DNA from 3 places in the Streptomyces yatensis genome. Region 2 is predicted to be linked to each of the others. Evidence: riboswitches for the same ligand, from Rfam matches in the RefSeq annotation. Region 2 holds a riboswitch; each other region holds the start of a gene.

Region 1 (7,201 bases), 170 kb from region 2:
CAGCTCCTTGGTCTGGCCGAGCGCCCGCATATGCGGGAAGACGCCGTCCTCCATGCCGCTGAGGAAGACGACCGGGAACTCCAGGCCCTTCGCGGTGTGCAGCGTCATCAGCGTGATCACGCCGGAGCCGTCGGTGTCCTCGTCGGGGATCTGGTCGGAGTCGGCGACGAGCGCGACCTGCTCCAGGAAGTCCGCGAGGGTGCCGGGGTTCTCCTCGCCGCGGTCCTGCTCGAACTCCAGGGCCACGGCGGCGAGCTCCTGCAGGTTCTCGATCCGGGTCTCGTCCTGCGGATCGGTGGACGCCTGGAGCTCGGCCAGATAGCCGGTGCGCTCCAGCACCGCCTCCAGGACGGTCGCCGGACCCGCCCCGGACTCCACGATGGTGTGCAGCTCCTCCATGAGCGTGTTGAACCGCTTGACGGCGTTGGCCGAGCGGGCGGCCATGCCGTACGCGTCGTCGACCCGGCGCAGCGCCTGCGGGAAGGTGATCTTCTCGCGCAGCGCCAGTGCGTCGATCATGGCCTCCGCGCGCTCCCCGATGCCGCGCTTGGGCACGTTCAGAATCCGGCGGAGCGGGACGGAGTCCTCGGGGTTGGCCAGCACCCGCAGATAGGCGAGGACGTCCCGGACCTCCTTGCGCTCGTAGAAGCGCACGCCGCCGACGACCTTGTACGGCAGCCCGACCCGGATCAAGATCTCTTCGAAGACACGGGACTGGGCGTTGGTCCGGTAGAAGACCGCCACGTCACCGGCCTTGGCGTCGCCCGCGTCGGTGAGCCGGTCGATCTCGTCGGCGACGAACTGGGCCTCGTCGTGCTCGGTGTCGGCCACATAGCCGGTGATCTCGGCCCCGGCGCCGGCCTCGGTCCACAGGTTCTTCGGGCGGCGGTTCTCATTGCGCTCGATGACCGCGTTGGCCGCGCTCAGGATGGTCTGGGTGGAGCGGTAGTTCTGCTCGAGGAGGATCGTGCGCGCGGTGGGGTAGTCCTCCTCGAACTGGAGGATGTTGCGGATCGTGGCGCCCCGGAAGGCGTAGATCGACTGGTCGGCGTCGCCCACCACGCACAGCTCGGCGGCCGTGGTCTCCTCGGTGTCCGTGCCCACCAGCTCGCGCACGAGGGTGTACTGCGCGTGGTTGGTGTCCTGGTACTCGTCCACCAGGACGTGCCGGAAGCGGCGGCGGTAGTGCTCGGCGACGTCCGGGAAGGCCTGGAGCAGGTTGACCGTGGTCATGATGATGTCGTCGAAGTCCAGTGCGTTGGCCTCGCGCAGCCTCGCCTGGTACATCGCGTACGCCTCGGCCAGGGTCTTCTCGAAACCTCCCCCAGACTCCGTCCGGGAGGTGCCCCCTGCCGCCTGTCCGGCGAAGGTCTCCTCGTCGATCAGCTCGTTCTTCAGGTTGGAGACCTTGGCGCTGAAGGACTTCGGCGGGAACCGCTTGGGGTCGAGATCCAGATCCCGGCAGACCAGCGACATCAGCCGCTTGGAGTCGGCGGCGTCGTAGATCGAGAACGATGAGGTGAAGCCGAGCTTCTTGGACTCGCGGCGCAGGATGCGGACGCAGGCGCTGTGGAAGGTGGAGACCCACATGGCGTTCGCCCGCGGGCCGACGAGCTCCTCCACCCGCTCCTTCATCTCGCCCGCCGCCTTGTTGGTGAAGGTGATGGCGAGGATCTGGCCGGGGTGCGTCCCGCGGGCGCCGAGCAGATAGGCGATGCGGTGGGTGAGCACCCGGGTCTTGCCGGAGCCGGCGCCCGCGACGATCAGCAGCGGCGAGCCGGTGTGCTCCACGGCGGCTCTCTGCTGCTCGTTCAACCCCTCGAGCAGGGCGGACGGGTCCACGACGGGCCGCGCCGCACCGTCCCGGTAGTGGGCCTCCCGGGGCACGGGCGCGTCGAAGCCGCCGCTGAAGAGGTGATGCGGCACGTCCTCGGCGCCATCGGGGCCGGGGTGCGCCGAATCCTCGGGCGGCGGCGGTGGCTCCTCGTTCGAAGGAGGCCCGAGGTCCGCCAGGAAGCTGTCGTCAAAGAGGCTGCTCATCGCTCCCCGAGTCTAGGCCGCCCCACTGACAGCCGATGCCCGAACATCACGAAACGGTTTCGGGCAAAACGGCCACCAGTCTTCACAGGAGCCCCACGTGTTGGCTACCGTCCTGCGTCAGGCGGCCCGGAAGATCCGTCGGCGAACCACGCCGGCACGGGCTGCCTCCGCCGAGTCCGGCACCGCCGCAAGGCGCCCGGAGCCGGGGACCCGACAACGCAACACCGGGGTGAATCGGCCCGAACGGCGTGGCACGCAGGTGCCGCCCGGACACGGCCGTAGGGCAACCTTCCGTACCGCCCGAACCCGACAGCTAACCCGGTAGGCGGTCCACGGAAGGAGTCGCCTCCCTTGGCGTCGCACCGCAAGCCGCGGAGCCGAATACCGGCCCCGCTCACCGGTCACGGCCGCCGTACGGCCGTCGGGTTCACCACGGCCGCTCTCGCATCCGTCACCCTCCTCTCCCAGACGGCCAACGCCGCGCCGGGCGACCCCAAGCCGGCCGCCCAGTCGATCGAGAAGGTCAAGGAGAAGGTCGACACCCTCTACCACCAGGCCGAGAGCGCCACCCAGCGCTACAACGCCGCCAAGGAACGCGCCGATCAGCAGCGGGCCAAGGTCGACAAGCTGCTGGACTCCGTCGCCGAGCGCACCGAGAAGCTCAACGAGGCCCGACGCACGCTCGGGGCCTACGCCGCCGCCCAGTACCGCGACGGCGGAATGGCCCGCTCCGCCGCGACCCTGCTGTTCTCCAACGATCCACAGGACGTCTTCGACCAGTCGCATCTGATCGACCGGCTGACCGGTCGGCAGAAACAGGCCGTCGACGACTTCCAGAAGCAGCAGGCGAGCGCCGCCAAGGAGCGCGGTAAGGCCAGCGAGAGCCTCGCCTCGCTGACCGCGTCGCAGAAGCAGCTGAAGACCCAGAAGAAGACCGTCCAGGACAAGCTGACCGAGGCCCGGCGGCTACTGGCGAATCTGACCGCCAAGGAGAAGGCGCGCCTGGCGGCGATCGAGAAGAAGAAGGCGGAAGAGGCCCGCCGTAAGGCGGCCGCGCTCGCCGAGAAGCAGCGCCAGGAGGCCGCGCGCAAGAAGCAGCAGGAGCAGCAGGAACAACCGAACGGAGACAGCGGCTCCGGTTCGACGACGCCCTCGGCCCCGGCCAACAGCTCCAAGGCGGCCCAGGCCATCGCCTTCGCCAAGTCGCAGCTCGGCAAGCCGTATGTCTGGGGCGCCACCGGCCCCAGCTCCTTCGACTGCTCAGGGCTGACGCAGGCGGCCTGGAAGACGGCCGGGATCTCGCTGCCGCGCACCACCTGGGACCAGGTGAAGGCCGGTACGCGCGTCTCGACGTCCGAACTCCAGCCGGGCGATCTGGTCTTCTTCTACGACGACATCAGCCATGTCGGCCTCTACATCGGCGACGGGATGATGATCCACGCGCCGAAGCCGGGCGATGTGGTGAAGAAGGCGCCGATCACCGAGATGCCGATCTACGGGAGCGTGCGGCCCGCGTAGGACGCGGACGGGGGGCGTGCGGACCCTTGACGTGCCGCTGCCCGGGGCCGGGGCCCCGGGCAGCGGCATGGTCACGTCATCGGCTCAGGCGCCGCTCACGTGCCGGGCTTGCGCCCGTAGACGTACACGTCGTCGCCGTTCTTCAGCAGGCTCCAGTACTTCTTGGCCTCGCCCGTGCGCATATTGACGCAGCCGTGGGAGCCGGGCGGGGACCATACGCTCCCGGCGATCGAGTGGAACGCCTGACCGCCGTCGAAGAACTGGCTGTAGGGCATGGCGACCTTGTAGAGCGTCGACCAGTGGTTGACGTCGCGCCAGTAGATCTTCTTCAGGCCGGTGCGGGTCTCGAAGCCGTCCCGCCCGGACCGCACCGGCACCGGCCCGTAGACCAGCCGGGAGCCGTCCTGGATCCAGCTGAGCTGCCGGGTGAGGTCGACACAGGCGATGCGGCCCTTGTTGGTCGGGCACTTCTTCGCCGCGTTCGGGTTTGTTCCGGCGGCCTTCTGGGTGTTGATCAGGCTCATCACGCCCCAGGTGATCGGGCCCGCGTAGCCGATCGTCGGGCTGATGCCGTGGTTGACCTGGAACTTCTGGATCGCGAGACAGTCCGCCCGCGACTGCCGCCCGTCCACGGGGCGGCCCAGGAACCGCTCGGCCTGCCGCTGGTACGGCCCCACGCCGGCCGTACACGATGACGCGGCCATGGTGGCCGGTGTCACCGATCCGGCCGACCTGCCCAGCGGCCGCGCCTGGGCCGGCCGTGCCTGAGCCTGCGCGGGACCGGCGACGGCGACCGCGAGCGGCACCGTCATTCCCGCCAGTCCCAGCACGAGGCCCGCGCGTCGGCCACGCCCGCCATGCCTGCTTCTGACTGCCCCCACTGCCCCCATGGCCACTCCTCTCGACTGCCTCGCTCTTTACCAGGACAGCTCACGAGTGCAAACGGTTGCCTCAGGATCGTGTCGAAAAGGTGTCGGAATTGTCTCGTGATTACCTCAGATGATCAGCTCGTCAGGTCCACAGCACGGCGATGAAAATGTTTGCCGTTGTCAAGGCACCCACCGTGCCGAAGGCGGCAGACTCTACCTTCTCCTCGTCGCGCTTCACATACACCAGGCCGAGGACCACGATCAGCAGCGCCAGCTTCACCCCGATCTTGATGTTGTTGACGCTGTTGTCGTCGGCCTGATGGAGCCCGACCAGCGCCGCGCCGGTCACCAGCATGGTCAGCGCGCCGTGCAGCATCGCCGGGGTCATCCGGGCCTCGCCCGCGCCCATCGCCTTGAGCTGCGAGAAGAAGCCGCCGAGCAGCGCGCCGATGCCGACGATGTGCAGGCCGACGAACACGTGAATGAGTACGTCCATGGCTCCGGAGACTAACCGCGCGCATATCATCACCCGGCACTCGGGTGGGCCCCTATCGGCGCTTCGGTCACGGCCGCCCCACACTCCCGACCACCCCACTCGCCGGGCGATCAGCCACCGTCACGGGAGCGACGAAATACGTGCACTCCCGTTCAATCCCCCGCACGACCCCCGGTTTCCGGCCTAACTTCCTCCTCCAGGTGGCAGTCCGCTTCCCGTCAACTGAGGGTCCCCGCCTCACGGCGGACTGCCACCTGTCCGTCCGCTCCCCACGAGGGTCCAGGATCAGCGGAATGTCCTGGAATGCCCAAGAAAGACCAGGTGAACCGCCGCAGTGGCGTCGCACAGGAAGCCCAAGCAGCGCTCGCTCACCAGCAGCACCGCCCGCGCGGCCGCGGTCCTCGCCCTCACCGGCGCCGCGTCCGCCACCCTCCTCGACGGCACCGGGCACGCCGAGAACCGCCTCACCCCCGCTCAGGTGAAGGCGAAGGTCGATGAGTACCAGCGGCAGGCCGAGGAGGCCACCGAGCGGTACAACGGCGCGAAGGACAAGGCGGACAAGGCCCGCGAGGCGCTGGACGCGCTGCGCGACCAGGCCGCCCGCCGCACCACCCGGCTCAACGCCGCGCGCAACGCCCTCGGCGCCTTCGCCACCGCCCAGTACCGCTCGGGGACGATCGCCCCGGCCCTCCAGCTCGCCCTGTCCTCCTCCCCCGGCCAGTACCTCCAGCGCGCCTCGCTCGCCGAGCGCGCGGGGAGCCGCCAGGCCGCCCTGATCGCCTCCGTCGGCCGTCAGGAGCGGAAATTACGCCAGGTCCGCGGCGAGGCGGCCGACCGCCTCGCCGCTCTGCGCGCCTCCCAGACGGCGGCCGCCCGCCACAAGCGGACCGTCCAGCAACGGCTCGCCGCCGCCGACCGCCTCCTCGACCGGCTGACCCTCGAGCAGCGGCAGCGCCTGCTGGCGGCCCAGGACGGCGACAAGGCCGGTGCCGACACGATCGCCTCCCCCACCGCGGGCCGCGCCGCCCGCGCCGTCTCCTACGCGTACGCGGCCCTCGGCAAGCCGTACGTCTGGGGCGCCGCCGGCCCGCACGGCTATGACTGCTCGGGGCTCACACAAGCGGCCTGGCGCGCCGCCGGGGTCGCCCTGCCCCGCACCACCTACACGCAGATCAACGCCGGCCGACGCGTCACCCGCGACCAACTGGCCCCCGGCGACCTGGTCTTCTTCTACTCCGGCGTCAGTCATGTGGGCCTCTACATCGGCGACGGCCGCATCATCCACGCCCCGCGCCCGGGCGCCCCCGTCCGGGTGGCCTCCGTGGCCGACATGCCCTTCGCGGGGGCGGCCCGCCCGGCGTAGCGGTCCCGCCGGTGCAGCCCTCCCTGGGCGGTGTAGTAGCCCTCCCTGGGCGGTGTAGCCCTCCCTGGCCGGACTTGTCGGCGGGAGGGCGGCGGCTGACGGGGGCCTGTCGGCGAGTACCACCGTTTTGACGGCGCGCTGTCGGTGGGGCGTCGGTCGCGACCGTAAGGCTGACATGTAGCCGCGTCAGCCACATCCGGTCACCGGCCCGTCGCCCTTACGAACGCCAGGAGCCCCCGTATGCCTTCCGCCGCCTCGTCCGAAGCCCCCTCCGAAGCATCGACCGCGCCATGGGACGTCCATCGGCTGCCGCGTGCCGACGGAAAGACCTTTCTGGTGACCGGCGGCAACGCGGGGATCGGGTACTTCGTCGCCGAACAGCTCGCAAGTACGGGAGCCGGCGTCGTCCTCGGCAGCCGGGACGCGGACAAGGCGGACGCCGCCGCGACCTCGATCCGCTCCCGGGTCCCCGACGCCCGGGTGCGCCATATCCGGCTCGACCTCGCCGACCTCGGCTCGCTCAAGGCCTCCGCGCAAGCGCTGCGTTCGGACCGTCTGGACGCGGTCGTCCACAACGCCGGGGTGAAGTTCGACGAGCCGCCCCGCCGTGAGACCGGGGACGGCCATGAGGCGATGTTCGGGATCAACCACCTCGGGCACTTCGCGCTGACCCACTGGCTGGCACCGCTGCTGGCGGCCGCCCCCGAGGGCCGGGTCGTCACCACGGGCAGCTTCGCGGCCACCTCCGAGCGGCTGGACCTGGACGACCTCGAAAGCACCCGGGACTACCGGCCGGACCGCACCTATGGACGGTCGAAACTGGCCCAGATGCTCTTCGGGTTCGAACTCGACCGCCGTCTGAGGACGGCCGGCAGCACGGTGCGGAGCGTGGTCACCCACCCCGGTGGCGCGCTC
Region 2 (7,201 bases):
CAGCCGGCCCCGGCGGCGCTTGGTCCGCACCCGGTAGACCCGGGCGGCGGCATGTTCGCCGAGCGCCTTGAGCCTGGTCGCGGTGGAGAACCGTTCGCGATCCGCCGGCACGTCGCCTCCCCGATGATGACTTCGCTTGAGTGACGCGTAACGCCGTCCCCGGTCACGGTACGGGACCGCGGCCGGGGACGGGTGTCAGACGTGTCTGCTACTTGAGGACGTACGCGGGTCAGCCCTTGAAGCGCGGGAAGGCCGAGCGGCCCGCGTAGACCGCGGCGTCGTCGAGGATCTCCTCGATGCGCAGCAGCTGGTTGTACTTGGCCACCCGCTCGGAGCGGGCCGGGGCGCCGGTCTTGATCTGGCCGCAGTTGGTGGCGACGGCCAGGTCGGCGATGGTGACGTCCTCGGTCTCACCGGAGCGGTGCGACATCATGCACTTGTAGCCGCTGCGCTGGGCCAGCTCGACGGCGTCCAGGGTCTCGGTCAGCGAGCCGATCTGGTTGACCTTGACCAGCAGGGCGTTCGCGGTGTCGTTCTCGATACCGCGGGAGAGCCGCTCGGGGTTGGTGACGAAGAGGTCGTCGCCGACCAGCTGGACCTTGTCGCCGAGCTGCTCGGTGATGGTCTTCCAGCCGTCCCAGTCCTCCTCGTTCAGCGGGTCCTCGATGGAGACCAGCGGGTACGCGGCGACCAGCTCGGCGTAGTACGAGGTCATCTCGGCGGCGGTGCGGGACTTGCCCTCGAACTCGTACGACCCGTCCTTGTAGAACTCGGAGGCGGCGACGTCCAGCGCGAGCGCGATGTCCTGGCCCGGCTGGTAGCCGGCCTTCTTGATCGCCTCGAGGATCAGGTCGAGGGCCTCACGGTTGGAGCCGAGGTTCGGCGCGAAGCCGCCCTCGTCGCCGAGGCCGGTGGACAGGCCGCGCTCCTTCAGCACGGACTTCAGGGTGTGGTAGACCTCGGCGCCCCAGCGCACGGCCTCGGAGAAGGACTCCGCGCCGATCGGCGCGATCATGAACTCCTGGATGTCCACATTGGAGTCGGCGTGCGACCCGCCGTTGAGGATGTTCATCATCGGGACCGGCAGCAGATGCGCGTTCGGCCCGCCGAGGTAACGGAAGAGCGGGAGGTCGGACGCCTCGGAGGCGGCGTGCGCGACCGCGAGGGAGACGCCGAGGATGGCGTTGGCACCGAGCGAGGACTTGTCCGGGGTGGCGTCCAGGTCGAACATCGCCTGGTCGATCAGGCGCTGCTCGGTGGCGTCGTAGCCGACCAGCTCGGGGCCGATCTGCTCGATGACGGCGAGGACGGCCTTCTCCACGCCCTTGCCGTTGTAGCGGTTCTTGTCGCCGTCACGGAGTTCGAGGGCCTCGAAGGCGCCGGTGGAGGCGCCGGACGGAACGGCGGCACGGCCGGTGCTGCCGTCGTCGAGGCCGACCTCGACCTCGACCGTGGGGTTGCCTCGCGAGTCGAGGATCTCGCGAGCTACGACGACGTCGATGGACGGCACGAGGTTCTCCTTCGTATGGGTCTGCGGTAGCAGCACGAGCCTAACGGGCCCGGAGGGCTGCACCCCGCGTTCGCCCGCCCCACGAGACAGGGGCGTGACACAAAAAGCCAGATTCCGAATCACATATCCAGATTTCTGATGAATCCGGTCATGGGGGAGCCCCGGCGGGGCGCGCCATAGGGGCGGCACGCCCGACCGGGGCTCGGCTCTCAGGTGCTCACCCGGCTCAGCCGAGGTGGAGCTTCTGGCCCGGGTAGATCAGGTCGGCCTTCTCCACGATGTCGTCGTTCAGCTTGAAGAGCTTCTTCCAGCCGCCCTTGACGTGGTGCTCCTTGGCGATCGAGCCGAGGGTGTCGCCGGACTTGACCTTGTACTCGCCGTCACCCTTCTTGATCGGGCCACGGGGCTGCTCACGCGTGGCGCGCTCGGGCGCGGAGTGCGGCTGCGCCTTCGGCTGGGCAGGCTGGGCGGCCGGCGCCGACTTGGTGGAGGCCGACGGCTGGTCCTGCGAACCGGAGGGCGCGGAGGGCGCGGAGGGCGCGGAGGGCGCGGACGGGCTGCCGCCGGAGGTCAGACCCTTGCCGCAGACCGGCCAGGCGCCCTTGCCCTGGCTGCCGAGGACCTTCTCGGCGATCTGGATCTGCTGGCTCTTGCTGGCCTTGTCCGCGGTGGGGGCGTAGGCGGTGCCGCCGTACGCGGCCCAGGTGGAGCTCGAGAACTGCAGGCCGCCGTAGTAGCCGTTGCCGGTGTTGATCGACCAGTTGCCACCGGCCTCGCACTGCGCGACCTGGTCCCACTGGGAGCTGGTGGCCGCGGAGGCGGAGGTCGCCCCGATGAGGGGCGCGGCCACGGCGGCACCGGCGAGACCGGTGAGCGCGGCGATACGGGTGGCCTTGGAGGGACGGCGGTGCTTCCCGTTGGACTTCAGCATCGTTGGTTCGTTTCCTCACCGACGCCTACGAGGTGAGCTGTCGGGTTCGGACGTGAGTTGCCCGGCCGGTCGCGATGTGATCGCGCCCGGCTTCACCCCTAGCCGACGAGCCCGTGTCCACAGGCCACTCGGCACCTACCTTGGGTCCCCCGCTCCTGCCTTCGGCGCTGACGCGTCGGATTCCCCCCGACCGCCGGCAGGATTCGGCGTGACGATCGACGGTGCTCGCGGTGGCGAGCGGAAAGACGTTAAACACACCTCCCGAGAACGTTCAAACACCCCAAGGGCAGCGAATGGGGCTGTAATTGATCTCACCCGGCCCACATCGGCGCAGGTAGGGCCGGGTGAGGAGAGATCGGACAGGAGGTGTGGCCCGGAAATTGTGACGAGATGTATGTCTCACCGGAACCAGATCGGGCAATTCCCCCCGAATCACTGCTCCCTGATGGAGAGGTCAAGTCGCTGACCAGGGATGATCAGGTCGGGGTCGATTCCGATGAGCTCCTCGTTGCTCTCGTAGAGCCCTTCCCAACCTCGGGCCACATTCCGGTCCTCGGCGATCCCTGACAGATTGTCACCGGGGCGAACAGTGTAATCGTCGCCCGCGGGGCTCTGGTCGCGGTCCGCGGCGCCCCGCGAAGCGTGGCGGCCGGAGGGCTGGCCGTCCGCCGCGCCGCCGTCATCGGCCCGCTCCCCGGCGTCCGGGGAGCCGCGGTGGCGGCCGGAGGGCGAGGGGTCGGCGGAGGGATCCGCCGAGGACCCCTTCGAGCCGTCCGACGCCGAGTCGCCCGAGCCGTTCGAGCCGTCCGATGCCGGGTCGTCCGAGGCCGAACCCCCCGGCGTCCGGGTGCCCGATGCCGAGCCGTCCAGCCCGTCGGGGGACTTGGAGGTGTGGGGGACCTCCGGCTCCTCGGTCGATCCGGACGAATCCGGCTCACCGGTGCCGTCGGACGTACCCGAACGGTCCGCCTCCGGCGAGGAGGAGCCGTCCCGGCCCCGGTCCCCCGCCTCGCCCCGGCCGGTCCCCTGGTCGGGGGTGGCCGTGCCGCCGGGGTTCACATCGGGGGCGCCGGAGCCGTCGGTGAGCCCGGCGCCCAGCGCACAGCTCGGCCAGGCGTCGGGGCCGCGGTCGCCGAGGATCGACTGGGCGACGGATATCTGCTGGGAACGGCTGGCCAGGTCGGGGCGCGGGGCGTACTCCGTGCCGCCGTAGTCCTTCCACATGTCGAGGGTCAGCTGCAGCCCGCCGTAGAAGCCGTTGCCCTCGTTGGCGCTCCACATACCGCCGCTCTCGCACTCGGCGACCTGGTCCCAGGTGGCGGTGTCGGCGGCCTGGGCGCCCGAGGCCCCGAAGAGGGGCAGGGCGATGCTCGCTCCCGTGACCCCCGCCGCGACGATGATGGCCGGAGCCTGACGGGGGCGACGGTGTCGACCATTACCGGAACGCATGCGATTGCCCTCTCTATGGCGAACTCGGTTGCCGGTGAACATAGCGAGGGCACTCGATCATCACAAGCCGATGTATCCCAGGTCACGCCGAGGTCACACGGCTGATCATTCGTCACCAATGTCCGTACGAAAGGGGCTTGGACGCCTCAGTGGTCCGCGGAATTCCAGGTCACCGGGAGCGTGCGCAGCCCGCGCATGATGAGCCCGCCGCGCCACCGCAGATCCTCCGGATCCGCCGCGAGCCGCAGCCCGGGCAGGCGCCGCAGCAGGGTGGCGATCGCGGTCTGCGCCTCCAGCCGAGCCAGCGGGGCGCCGAGGCAGTAGTGGATGCCGTGGCCGTAGCCGAGGTGCTGGTTGTCGCGGCGGGTGAGGTCGAGCACATCGGGCTCCGCGAACCGCTCGGGGTCCCGGTCGGCCGCGGCGAGCACCACCAGCACCGGCTCCCCCTCGGCGATGCGCTGCCCCGCGAGGGTGAGCGGCTCGGTGGCGAACCGCCAGGTGGCGATCTCCACGGGACCGTCGTAGCGCAGCAGCTCCTCGACCCCGGCGGCCAGCAGCCGCTCGTCCCCTTCCTCCAGGGCCCGCTGCATGACGGCACGCTGCTCCGGATGGCGCAGGAGTGCGTAGACGCCGTTGCCGATGAGATTGACGGTGGTCTCGAAGCCGGCGAACAAGAGGATGAAGGCCATGGCCGCGGCCTCGTTCTCGGTGAGGTGCTCCCCGTGGTCGCCGGCCCGGATCAGCCCCGAGATCAGATCCTCCCCGTCCTCTTCTTCCCTCCGCTCCACGAGCTCCAGGCGCTTGCGGTGGATCAGCTCGCCCAGATACGCGCGGATCCGCTTCACGGCGCGGGCCACTCCGCCGCGCGGGCCTCCGCCGTGCCGGATCATCGCGCCGGCCCAGTCCCGGAAGTCGTCCTGGTCCTCGCGCGGCACCCCGAGCAGATCGCAGATCGCATAAATAGGGAGAGGGAAGGCGAACTCATGGATGAGGTCCGCCTCTCCCCTCTCCTCGAAGGCGTCGATGAGCTGATCGGTGAGGGTCTGCACCCGAGGGGCGAACGCGGCCACCCGGCGCGGGGTGAACGCCGTGGAGACCAGCCGCCGCAGCCGGGTGTGGTCGGGAGGGTCGATATTGAGCAGATGTGTCATCAGATCGGCACGTTGTTCGCCGGGAATGCCCACCTTGCCCTTTGCGTGGGCCGCCGCGCTGTGCCGCTGGGGGTTCTTGGAGAGCCGGGGATCGGCCAGCGCCTTCCGGGCATCGGCGTAACGGGTCACCAGCCAGGCGTCGACACCACTGGGCAGCGTGGTCCGGTACACCGGGGCGTGCTCGCGTAGCCAGGCGTACGCCGGGTAGGGATCGGTGGCGAACTCCCAGGTGAAGAGGGTGGGAGCGGAGCTGTCACGGGGCTGTTCCGACACGCCCCGACGATACCCGCGACCCGTCACCCCCTCCGGCCTGTCGGAAGTAACGGGCAACACGAGAAATAAGTGAATAAGCAGAACAAAGAGAATAAGAGAGTAATGACCGGGATGAATGTCCGGCGGAATTCCCCATTCATCTCCACACACCCTTCACCACCCACGCACAGCGCGGGTCGAATGCCCGGATATCTGATGGCTGCGACCGCCGTTCGGCGGTTGCCCGCGCCGCCCCGATACGAACCCCCGGGACATGCCCTGACGTCGGTCAACGCGGTGAACTGGCGGTGTGGCTGAAACGACGTCAGGTGAACGAATGGGACTGGGGCACATGCACGGGGCCCAGTGATACCGGTGATACGATCACCGCGCTTGCCAGGCGAGCCAAGGGCGCGTAAGACACACGGCGATCCGGCACATCAGCCGAGAGGATCCCCACTCTGAGGAGCATTATGCCGCCAGTTGGGCATATGGAGCCGTTCCGGCGCACCGACGCCTGCGCGCTGCCGCCGGCAAGACGAGTGCGATGTCCCCGGAACCCGCGGGCGCCGTACGGGCGCTGACTTACCGCTGCTCAGGAACATTCCAGACGCATAACGCACCACACCTCCCTAAAGTCCCTGGCGGTCTAGTCGTTTAAAGAGAGTCTCAATGACGCAATATCTACAGGATCCAGCGCTCTGGGCCCTGATCGCCGGCACGCCTCTCGCCGCAACCGCCATTGTGCGCGGGCGAAAGGCGCGAGCGAATCTGCGCCAGGAGAAGGCGGAGCTAGAGAAACGCGCGGCCGATCTCGAGAACAATTACGCCGACGCGGTGCAGGAGGCTCACAACCGCGCCGAGGAGGCCACCAAGAGCGCGCTGAAGTCCGCTATGCGTACGCTTCAGGGCCTCGCCAACGAGCAGCAGCTGGCGATCTCCAAGACACAGGACAAATACGGCGAGCACCAGCTTCTCCAGGACCTCCTGGAGATCGACCACATGAACTCGCAGTTCGGGCGGCGCGCACAGTCCATCGCGGTGCTGTGTGACGGCTGGCTGGGCCGGCAGCGCGCGGTCGCGTCGGTGTACGACGTGGTCCGCAGCGCCAAGGGCCGCATCCGTCACTACACCCGGGTGGAGATCCGCTCACAGAGCAACTTCGCTCTGGTCAGCCGGGCCGTGGAACCGGTCGCGCTGGCGCTGGCCGAGCTTCTGGACAACGCGACCAGTTACTCCGCGCCCGACTCGCCGATCGACATCACCATCCGCACCGTCCCCAAGGGCGTCTGCGTCATCATCGACGACGCCGGTGTCGGTATGAACGAGGAGGAGAAGAACCGGGCGGACAAGCTGCTCTCGGCCACGCACGCCACCGGTGTAACGGGACTCGGCAATCCGCCGCAGTTCGGTTTCGCGGTGATCGGTGTGCTCGCCGCGCGCTATGGCTTCACGGTGTCCGTCGATTCGGCCTCTCCCTACGGTGGTGTACGCGCGGTCGTGCTTCTCCCCGAGGACCTTCTGACCAATATGCCCGAGCCGGAAGAGCAGCCGACGACCCACGTTCCCGCCGCGGCCGAGCAGCCGCAGGCGAGCGGTTCCACCATGACCGGTTCCACCGTCAGCGGTTCGACCGTCAGCGGTGCCACCGCCGGGGGCCTGCCCAAACGTCGCCGTAAGGGGTCGATTTCCATCGTTCCCAGAGCAGACTCCACCAGTGCCCCGGCCCGGACGAGCGAGGAAGCCGCTTCGATCATGGGCGCGTTCCAGCGCGGGACGCAGTCCGGACGCTCAGCAAACCCGAACAGGGAAGGGCATGATCCTCAGTGAACAACGACCTGTCATGGATGCTTGAGAGCGCCCTGGAAGTACCAGGGGCTCGTCATGCGATCCTGGTCTCCGCCGACG
Region 3 (7,201 bases), 1.1 Mb from region 2:
GAGGAGGACGGCGCGGTGCGCGCCCTGGAGCCGGAGGCGGCGGCGCTGCCGGTGGGGATGGGGGAGTTGGCCGGGTGGCCGGACCGGGTGATGGAGCTGGGGTTCGAGGAGGGGGAGACGCTGCTGCTGTTCACGGACGGGGTGACGGAGGCCCGGGACCGCAACGGCGAGTTCTACGACCCGGCGAAGCAGCTGCGCGGCCGCCGCTTCGCCGATCCGCAGGAGCTGCTGGACGCGCTGGTGGCCGATGTCGAGCGCCATACGGACGGCGGGACGTCGGACGACATGGCGCTGCTGGCGGTCCGCCGCACCCCGGCCCGCGGGAACGGCCGGGGGAACGGGCGCGACGACGGTGATGCGCACCGCACCGGCCCTACGGGGGACGGCGATGCCTCCCACCGTGCGTAGCCGTCCGGGCCCATACCGTGCGTAGTCGACCGAGCTCCCTCCGCATAACAATTGCTGCACGATCGGCCCGCACGCGTTTTTGGGAACCTTTGACCAGTGTGCCGACTCGCCCCCATCTGTCCCCTCTTGAGCGCTAAGTTCATGCCAAAGGTGCGCGGATTCCTCAGAACAGCTTGGAATCACATCGCGCTCTCTATTAACGTTCGATAACGCAGCGCGGTCGTCACAACCGTCGCAAGGGCGGCACCGTGCGCCGTCGCCGAATCCCGTACGCACACCGGCAGTACCGCACCACCAGCAGCACCAAGGGAACCGGGGAACCAACACCTTGGGGTGAATCGGGTCGAACCTGACCCGTAGGAGACCTTCCTGCTCCGAACCCGTCAGCTAACCCGGTAGGCGAGAAGGAAGGAAAGGAGTGCGCCTCCGTGGCGTCCAACAGGTCTGCCCTGGACGAGGCCCCGTATCGCACACGGGGAGGCGGTTTGGGGACCGCCACCGCCTACGGCCCCGGCTTTGACGCCGGCGCCGGGATGAGTTCCGGGGACGGCCACTTCGCCCCCGACGATCGGTTCGCGGACGCGGATGGGGACGCGTTCCAGGGCCCGGGTGCCGGATTCGAGACCGAGCCCTGGGAGGAGTGGAACCCCACCGAGGAGTCCATCGCTCCCGTACGCGGCCGGCACCGCGTGGCCAAGCAGCGCGGCGGGACCATGGCGCGCAGCGGCGCCGTCCTGGGGGTCGGCGTGATCGCGGCGGTCGGTGCGGGCGGTATGGCCAGCGCCAAGGACCGTCCCAAGCCGCCCATTTCCATGCCGGATCTCGGCCATGTCGCCGATGAGGTCAAGGCCAGCCTGCCCGCCGCCAAGGACCTGCCCGGCATCGGCTCCTGGGCGTCGGACGACAGCGGCGGCCCGCAGACGGCCGCCGCCCCGCTCTCCCAGGCAGGCCTGACCAGCGAGGACGAGCAGCGCGGCACCACCGACGCGGGCGAGGCGCTCCGCGCCCGCATCCTCCAGCAGGCCGAGAACCAGCAGAACGCGGCGGACGAGGACAGCCGCACCGCCGCGGCGAAGGCGGCCGCGGAGAAGGCATCCGACCAGGCCGCGGAGGTGGCCGCCCAGCGCAAGGCCAAGGCCGAGGCGGAGAAGAAGGCCGCCGAGCAGCGGGCCAAGGAGGCGGCCGAGAAGAAGGCCGCGGCCGAGCGCCAGGCCAGGCTCGCCGCCGCGTACACCCTCCCCGTCGGCTCGTACACCCTGACCGCGAGCTTCGGCCAGGCGGGCGACATCTGGTCGGCCGACCACACCGGCCAGGACTTCGCCGCCCCGACCGGCACCCCGGCCAAGGCGGTGCACGGCGGCACCATCACCCAGGCGGGCTGGGCCGGTTCGTACGGCTATCGCATCGTGCTGACCCTCAGCGACGGCACCGAGATCTGGTACTGCCACCTGTCCTCGATGGTCGTCACCTCGGGCAAGGTGACGGCGGGCGACGTCATCGGCCGCGTCGGCGCCACCGGCAATGTGACCGGCCCGCACCTCCACCTCGAGGTCCGGCCGGGCGGCGGCTCGCCGATCGACCCGATGCCCTGGCTGCGCCAGCACGGGATGAACCCCTGATCAACCCATGATCAACCCCTGATACTCCGGCGGCTCTGGCGCTCTCTCCCCCCTTGACGCCAGGGCCGCCGGTTCAGGTCCCGACGGGGCCGCCCCTCAGAAACACCTTCGAGGAACGGCCCCCTCAGGAACACCTCCGAGGTAACGGCCCCCTCAGGAACACCTCCGAGGCCCCCCGAGGAACGACGCCCTCAGGAACACCCCAAAGGCAGACCCCCAGGAACAACCCCGCCCGGCCACTCGTTGTAGAAACGTATGGCTGACAACACACAGAAGATCGGTGACCTGTCCGTCTTCCCGTTCTCCCTCGGCGGGAACGTCTTCGGCTGGACCGCCGACGAGGCCGAGTCCTTCCGGGTGCTCGACGCCTTTGTCGCGGCGGGCGGCAATTTCATCGACACCGCCGATGTCTACTCCGCATGGGTGCCGGGCAACGAGGGCGGTGAGTCCGAGACCGTCCTCGGCAACTGGTTCGCCTCCCGGCGCAACCGCTCCGACATCGTCCTCGCCACCAAGGTGGGCGGCGGCTTCCCGGAGCCGCGCGGCTTGACCTCGTCCGCCATCAAATCGGGCGTCGAGGAATCCCTCCAGCGGCTGCGCACCGACTACATCGACCTCTACTACACCCACTACGACGATCCGTCGGTGCCGGTGGAGGAGATCATCAGCACCCTCGACGAGCTGGTCAAGGAGGGCAAGGTCCGCGAGATCGCCGCGTCCAACGTCAGCGCGGAGCGCCTGGAGGCCCTGCTGACCTTCTCCACCCAGGAGAGCCTGGCCCGCTACGTCGCCCTCCAGCCGCACTACAACCTGGTCTCGCGCGACACCTTCGAGGGCGAGCTGGCCGACGTCGCCGCCCGCCACGACCTGGCGACGATCCCGTACTACTCCCTGGCGTCCGGCTTCCTCACCGGCAAGTACCGCCCGGGCACGGCGGTCGACAGCCCCCGCTCCTCGGGCGCGGCCCAGCACCTGGAGACCGAGCGCGGCCAGAAGGTCCTCGCCGCCCTGGACGACGTCGCCGCCAACCACTCCACCGAGCCCGCCACGGTCGCCCTGGCCTGGCTCCTCGCCCAGCCCACGGTCGTGGCCCCCCTGGCCAGCGCCAGCTCCGTCGACCAGCTCCCGCCCCTCCTGGCGTCGGTCGACCTCAAACTGACCCAGCCGGAACTGGACCTGCTGACCTCGGCGTCGGACTGAGCACCCCCCGACCAGACAGAACTCCAACGAGGGCGGGCACCCAAGACCAGCCCAGACCAGCCCGCCCTCGTCACTCCTCCCGCACGAGGCCCGCATTCGCAGCCCGTGTCCAGAGAAGGCGCTGCCACTCATTGGCGTCCGGTGCGGGCTTGGTGGTCAGTACGGGGTCCGGGCCCGTCCCGATGAGATGCAGCAGCGACCGGACGACGCCGTGGCAGTCGTCCGCACCGAAACAATCGGCCAGAGCCCTGGCCTCCTGAGCCGTGACCGGCGTGGGGCTCGCGTGAATCTGCTCGACGCGCCTGTCGATCTCCTCCCCACTCGCGTCCCCATCGGGAAGCGGGCCATCGGCGATGAATGCCTGCACCTCGGGTCTCATACCCGAAATGATCGTCCGCGGCGACTGCCCTGGCTGGGCAAGACGCCTAGGCAGGGCGGGCAAGTCGAGGTACGAACACAGCGGTTAAGCGCCCACGAAAGCGGGCTTCAGCCCAACTGCCCGTCCAGCACGGCCGTCACGAAGTCCGCCCAAGCGCGGCGCGAGAACCCGAGTATGGCCCCGTCCGGATCCTTGGAATCCCGCACGGCGGTCAAGCCCTGCCGGAAAGCAGCCTCGACGCACTCGGTGTTGCCGGCGCCGCTGTAGGAGGACTTGAACCAGCCACCGTCTTTATCGGATATGCAGGGCTCGCGCATCAGATCTCCTCACGGACGTGTTCGATGAGGGCGGAGGACGCTGCCATGTCCAGCGCCTGAGCGCGAAGGTAGTCGAACGCGACGCGGTAGCGCTCCAGTTCCTCGTCCTTCTCCATGAAGAGCGAGCCGGCGTGAATGTCTACGTACACGACGTCCAGTGAGGGCTCGGCGCCCCCGAGGATCACGAAGCTCCCCATCGCCGCTGAGTGCGCGCCCTTGGCGAAGGGCAGCACCTGGAGCGTGATGTCGGGCGACTCGTTGGCCCGCAACAGGTGGTCGAGTTGCTCCCGCATCACATCCCGAGATCCGACGACTCGCCGGATCACCGACTCGTCGAGGATGGCCCAAAGATGTGGTGGCTTCGGACGGCTCAGGATCTCCTGCCGCTTCATCCGAAGGTCGACCAGCCGCTCGATCTCCTTCGCAGACAGGCGCATCTCCGAGGCATGCTGCACCGCTTCCGTATATCCGCGCGTCTGCAGAAGCCCCGGCACGTACAGGCAGGCGAAGTGATCCTCCCGAGCCGCCTCGTCCTCCAACGTGAACAGCAGGTTCATGCTCTCAGGCAGGGAATCCGCGAAGGAGGTCCACCACCCCTGCCGCTTTGCGTCCTTGGCGAGGCCGACAACGGCCTCCCGCTCGGTCTCACTCGCTCCGTACTCACGACACAGCGCGTCCACGATGGGCCACTTCACGGGTCCTTCTTGCGTCTCGTACCGGCTGACGGTTGCCTTCGAGACCCCGACGAGCCGACCTGCCTCTTCCAGCGTCATCCCCTTGCGGGCCCGGAACTTGCGCATCATGACGCCGAGCTGGCGTCGACGAGTAGTGGCCCGCGCTGGCATGACGACTATCTCTCCCTCCGAGCTGGCCACGACGGGGCCAGCGGCAACAAGGCTATGGGCGGCCGAAGTTGCCACACCACTGGATTCACCCTTCCGAGAATCCGTGAGAAGTTACATGGAGAGACTTCTCAGTGCCATACTCGCATCAGCGAGACTACGCAGCGCGGTCGTACGGACACGGCTGGGCGCAGCGCTGACGTAGCGCCCAAGGAGTGTGCCCATGCATACGTTCTCAGTCACCGAATCTCAGCCACGCCGATGTGTTTTCCCCTTCGCTGCCGAGGCCTCTCAAGTGGCCGGCCTGCGCCAAGCAGTGAGAGCGGAACTCGCCTTATGGGGGATGTCGGCCCTCGCCGACGAAGCGCAGCTGATCGTTACGGAGCTGGCGTCGAATGTGGTCAAACACGTCGGCCAGGGCTCCGTAGCCACTCTCGTTCTGGACGCTGGCCCAAACCAGCTCCGCATGGAACTGCACGACAAGAGCGGCAAGGAGCCGCAGCACCTCCACCCCGCCTGCGACGAAGAATCCGGCCGCGGCCTGCTAATCCTTGGAGCCCTCTCGACCACCTGGGGCACGGTCCGCACGACGGCCGGCAAGGCGGTCTGGTGCGAACTGCCGCTGGCCCTGGACGAAACTCGCCGGCGCATCCAGCGCGCGACGACAGTGATGGAGGCCTACGGACCGGCAGTCGGCAGCCCGGCCGCATGGCTCCCCGATCGCGCGGTGCTGGAGGAGTCAGTGACCAGCCTGATCCTGGACGTGCTCCATTGGCTGACCGCACAAGGTCTGGACCCTGACGACATCCTCGACCGCGCCCAGACCCACTTCGAGGCAGAGGCCGTGTGACAGTCACCGTGCCGGCGCGTCAGCGCGCGGCAGCACGGAGCATCGCGCCGGCGTCGGCAGGCAAGCCGTACTCATGGAGTTCCAGTGCAGCCTGGATCACCTGTTTTTCGGGTTGGTCGCGCCCATAAATCTGGATGAGGGTGTCGGCAACCTGGTCCTGGTGCTCCTGCCGGAGCACGGCGAGGGAAGCAGCGCTCTCAAAGGGAGTGAGTACCTCTGCGGCTTGCCTCAGCATGGCGACGACGGCCCCGGAACTCTCCTGACTGTCGAACCGTTCCGCCATGGCGGCCACCTGCGTCGCAGCAGCCACGTCGTACGCCCTCTGCTGCCGGTCCCCGTGCGAAGGGGGGACCGGCAGCGGCGCTGTTCCTTTGCGAGCGTCGGCCAACTCCGCCTCCAAGCCGGCCCTTGACTCAAGGAGACGCTGGTTAGCGCGCATCAAGCGGCGGTGTCTGGTCCGCAGGCGGCGGATCCTGTGCTGCAGGCCTGGGCAGACTTGGCAAGGCCTCTGCTCGGCTGCGGCATACACCTCAAGTACGTCGTCCCGTGAGATGCCCAGCCCTTCCTCGCTTCCGGCCCGTTCAGCAGCGGCTTGGTGCAGCGCGATGACGAACCCTTGCTGGGGAAGGCGTTGTCCGCTTCGGTAGCGAGAGAGATCGCTGACGTTCTTTTTCTTGTATCCGTGCGGCTCCAGTGCCTCAGCCACGTCTTTCAGGCGGCCGCCCAGATGCTGATACAAGACGATCAGTATCTGGGCCAGTGCCCGTCTTCCCGGTGGGACATCTTCACGGATCTTTGGCCCAGCCTGGCTGGGCTTCGGTCTGGCCTGCCTTGTTCGCATCCGGAATCTGTTCTTCCGTATTTGGGATCTGCTCTTCCTGCTGCTGCCGGTCATGCCAACCAATTGTGCATCAGCGAGATTTGACGCGTTAGCGCGCAACACGAGTACTCACTGGACCTGCGGCTGCTCACGGTTCTTAATTGGGTGACCGCCGAGGATTCGGAGGTGGAGTGTCATGGCTGGCGATGACTGTCGCGCTATGACGCTTCTTAGGCGTGCCTATACAGGTGAAGTGGAGACTCAAGATGGCGCTGCTGCCGTCGTGGCAGGACAAGACGTTCGGGGGCAAGAAGCTCGGGGGCAAGATCCGTGCGGCTCTGTGGCTCGAGAGCGAGGTGGGGGAAGGCAACATCTTCACGAAAGCGCAGCTGCGCCAGGCGTTTCCGGACGACGCTCAGATCGACCGGCGGGTCCGGGACCTCCGCGATCACGGTTGGCGTATCGACACCAGCCGTGACGACCTTGCGTTGAAGCAGGAAGAGCAGAGGTACGTCACCAAGGGCGCCGAGGTCTGGATCCCGGGCCAGGCGAAGACCGCCAAGCACAAGAACAGCCTCACGGACGCACAGCGCCGCAAGGTGTGGCAGGACGACAACTTCCTGTGTCGTACTTGTGGCGTCGGCGTGGGCGAGTCCTACGACGATGGTGGCATCGAACTGTCGAAGCTGAACATCGCCCGCCGCGAGGTCCTGATGCCGGACGGAAGCACTGAGTTCCAGTACGTCACCGAGTGCAAGCGGTGTGG

Evidence for each region. A riboswitch is a leader RNA that binds a small molecule or an ion and turns the genes downstream of it on or off. The one in region 2 is predicted to bind cyclic di-AMP.
Region 1: linked by a shared signal. The riboswitch ahead of J8403_RS24665 (C40 family peptidase) and the one ahead of J8403_RS25405 (LysM peptidoglycan-binding domain-containing protein) in region 2 are both predicted to bind cyclic di-AMP.
Region 3: linked by a shared signal. The riboswitch ahead of J8403_RS20380 (M23 family metallopeptidase) and the one ahead of J8403_RS25405 (LysM peptidoglycan-binding domain-containing protein) in region 2 are both predicted to bind cyclic di-AMP.

Annotation. Positions count from the first base shown of each region.
Region 1 is NZ_CP072941.1:5,855,939-5,863,139, reverse strand. Features, by position in the region: gene pcrA (DNA helicase PcrA) at 1-2,040, opposite strand, end outside; cyclic di-AMP (ydaO/yuaA leader) riboswitch at 2,199-2,383, shown strand; gene J8403_RS24665 (C40 family peptidase) at 2,392-3,558, shown strand; gene J8403_RS24660 (L,D-transpeptidase) at 3,654-4,448, opposite strand; gene J8403_RS24655 (hypothetical protein) at 4,570-4,923, opposite strand; gene J8403_RS24650 (C40 family peptidase) at 5,258-6,286, shown strand; gene J8403_RS24645 (SDR family NAD(P)-dependent oxidoreductase) at 6,527-7,201, shown strand, end outside.
Region 2 is NZ_CP072941.1:6,029,676-6,036,876, reverse strand. Features, by position in the region: gene J8403_RS25415 (FtsB family cell division protein) at 1-111, opposite strand, end outside; gene eno (phosphopyruvate hydratase) at 230-1,510, opposite strand; gene J8403_RS25405 (LysM peptidoglycan-binding domain-containing protein) at 1,737-2,441, opposite strand; cyclic di-AMP (ydaO/yuaA leader) riboswitch at 2,449-2,618, opposite strand; gene J8403_RS25400 (LysM peptidoglycan-binding domain-containing protein) at 2,874-3,890, opposite strand; gene J8403_RS25395 (cytochrome P450 family protein) at 4,037-5,314, opposite strand; gene J8403_RS25390 (sensor histidine kinase) at 5,966-7,123, shown strand; gene J8403_RS25385 (roadblock/LC7 domain-containing protein) at 7,120-7,201, shown strand, end outside.
Region 3 is NZ_CP072941.1:4,905,866-4,913,066, reverse strand. Features, by position in the region: gene J8403_RS20385 (PP2C family protein-serine/threonine phosphatase) at 1-408, shown strand, start outside; cyclic di-AMP (ydaO/yuaA leader) riboswitch at 691-825, shown strand; gene J8403_RS20380 (M23 family metallopeptidase) at 837-2,027, shown strand; gene J8403_RS20375 (aldo/keto reductase) at 2,283-3,227, shown strand; gene J8403_RS20370 (hypothetical protein) at 3,298-3,606, opposite strand; gene J8403_RS20365 (DUF397 domain-containing protein) at 3,714-3,923, opposite strand; gene J8403_RS20360 (helix-turn-helix domain-containing protein) at 3,923-4,768, opposite strand; gene J8403_RS20355 (ATP-binding protein) at 4,989-5,615, shown strand; gene J8403_RS20350 (hypothetical protein) at 5,635-6,354, opposite strand; gene J8403_RS20345 (hypothetical protein) at 6,702-7,201, shown strand, end outside.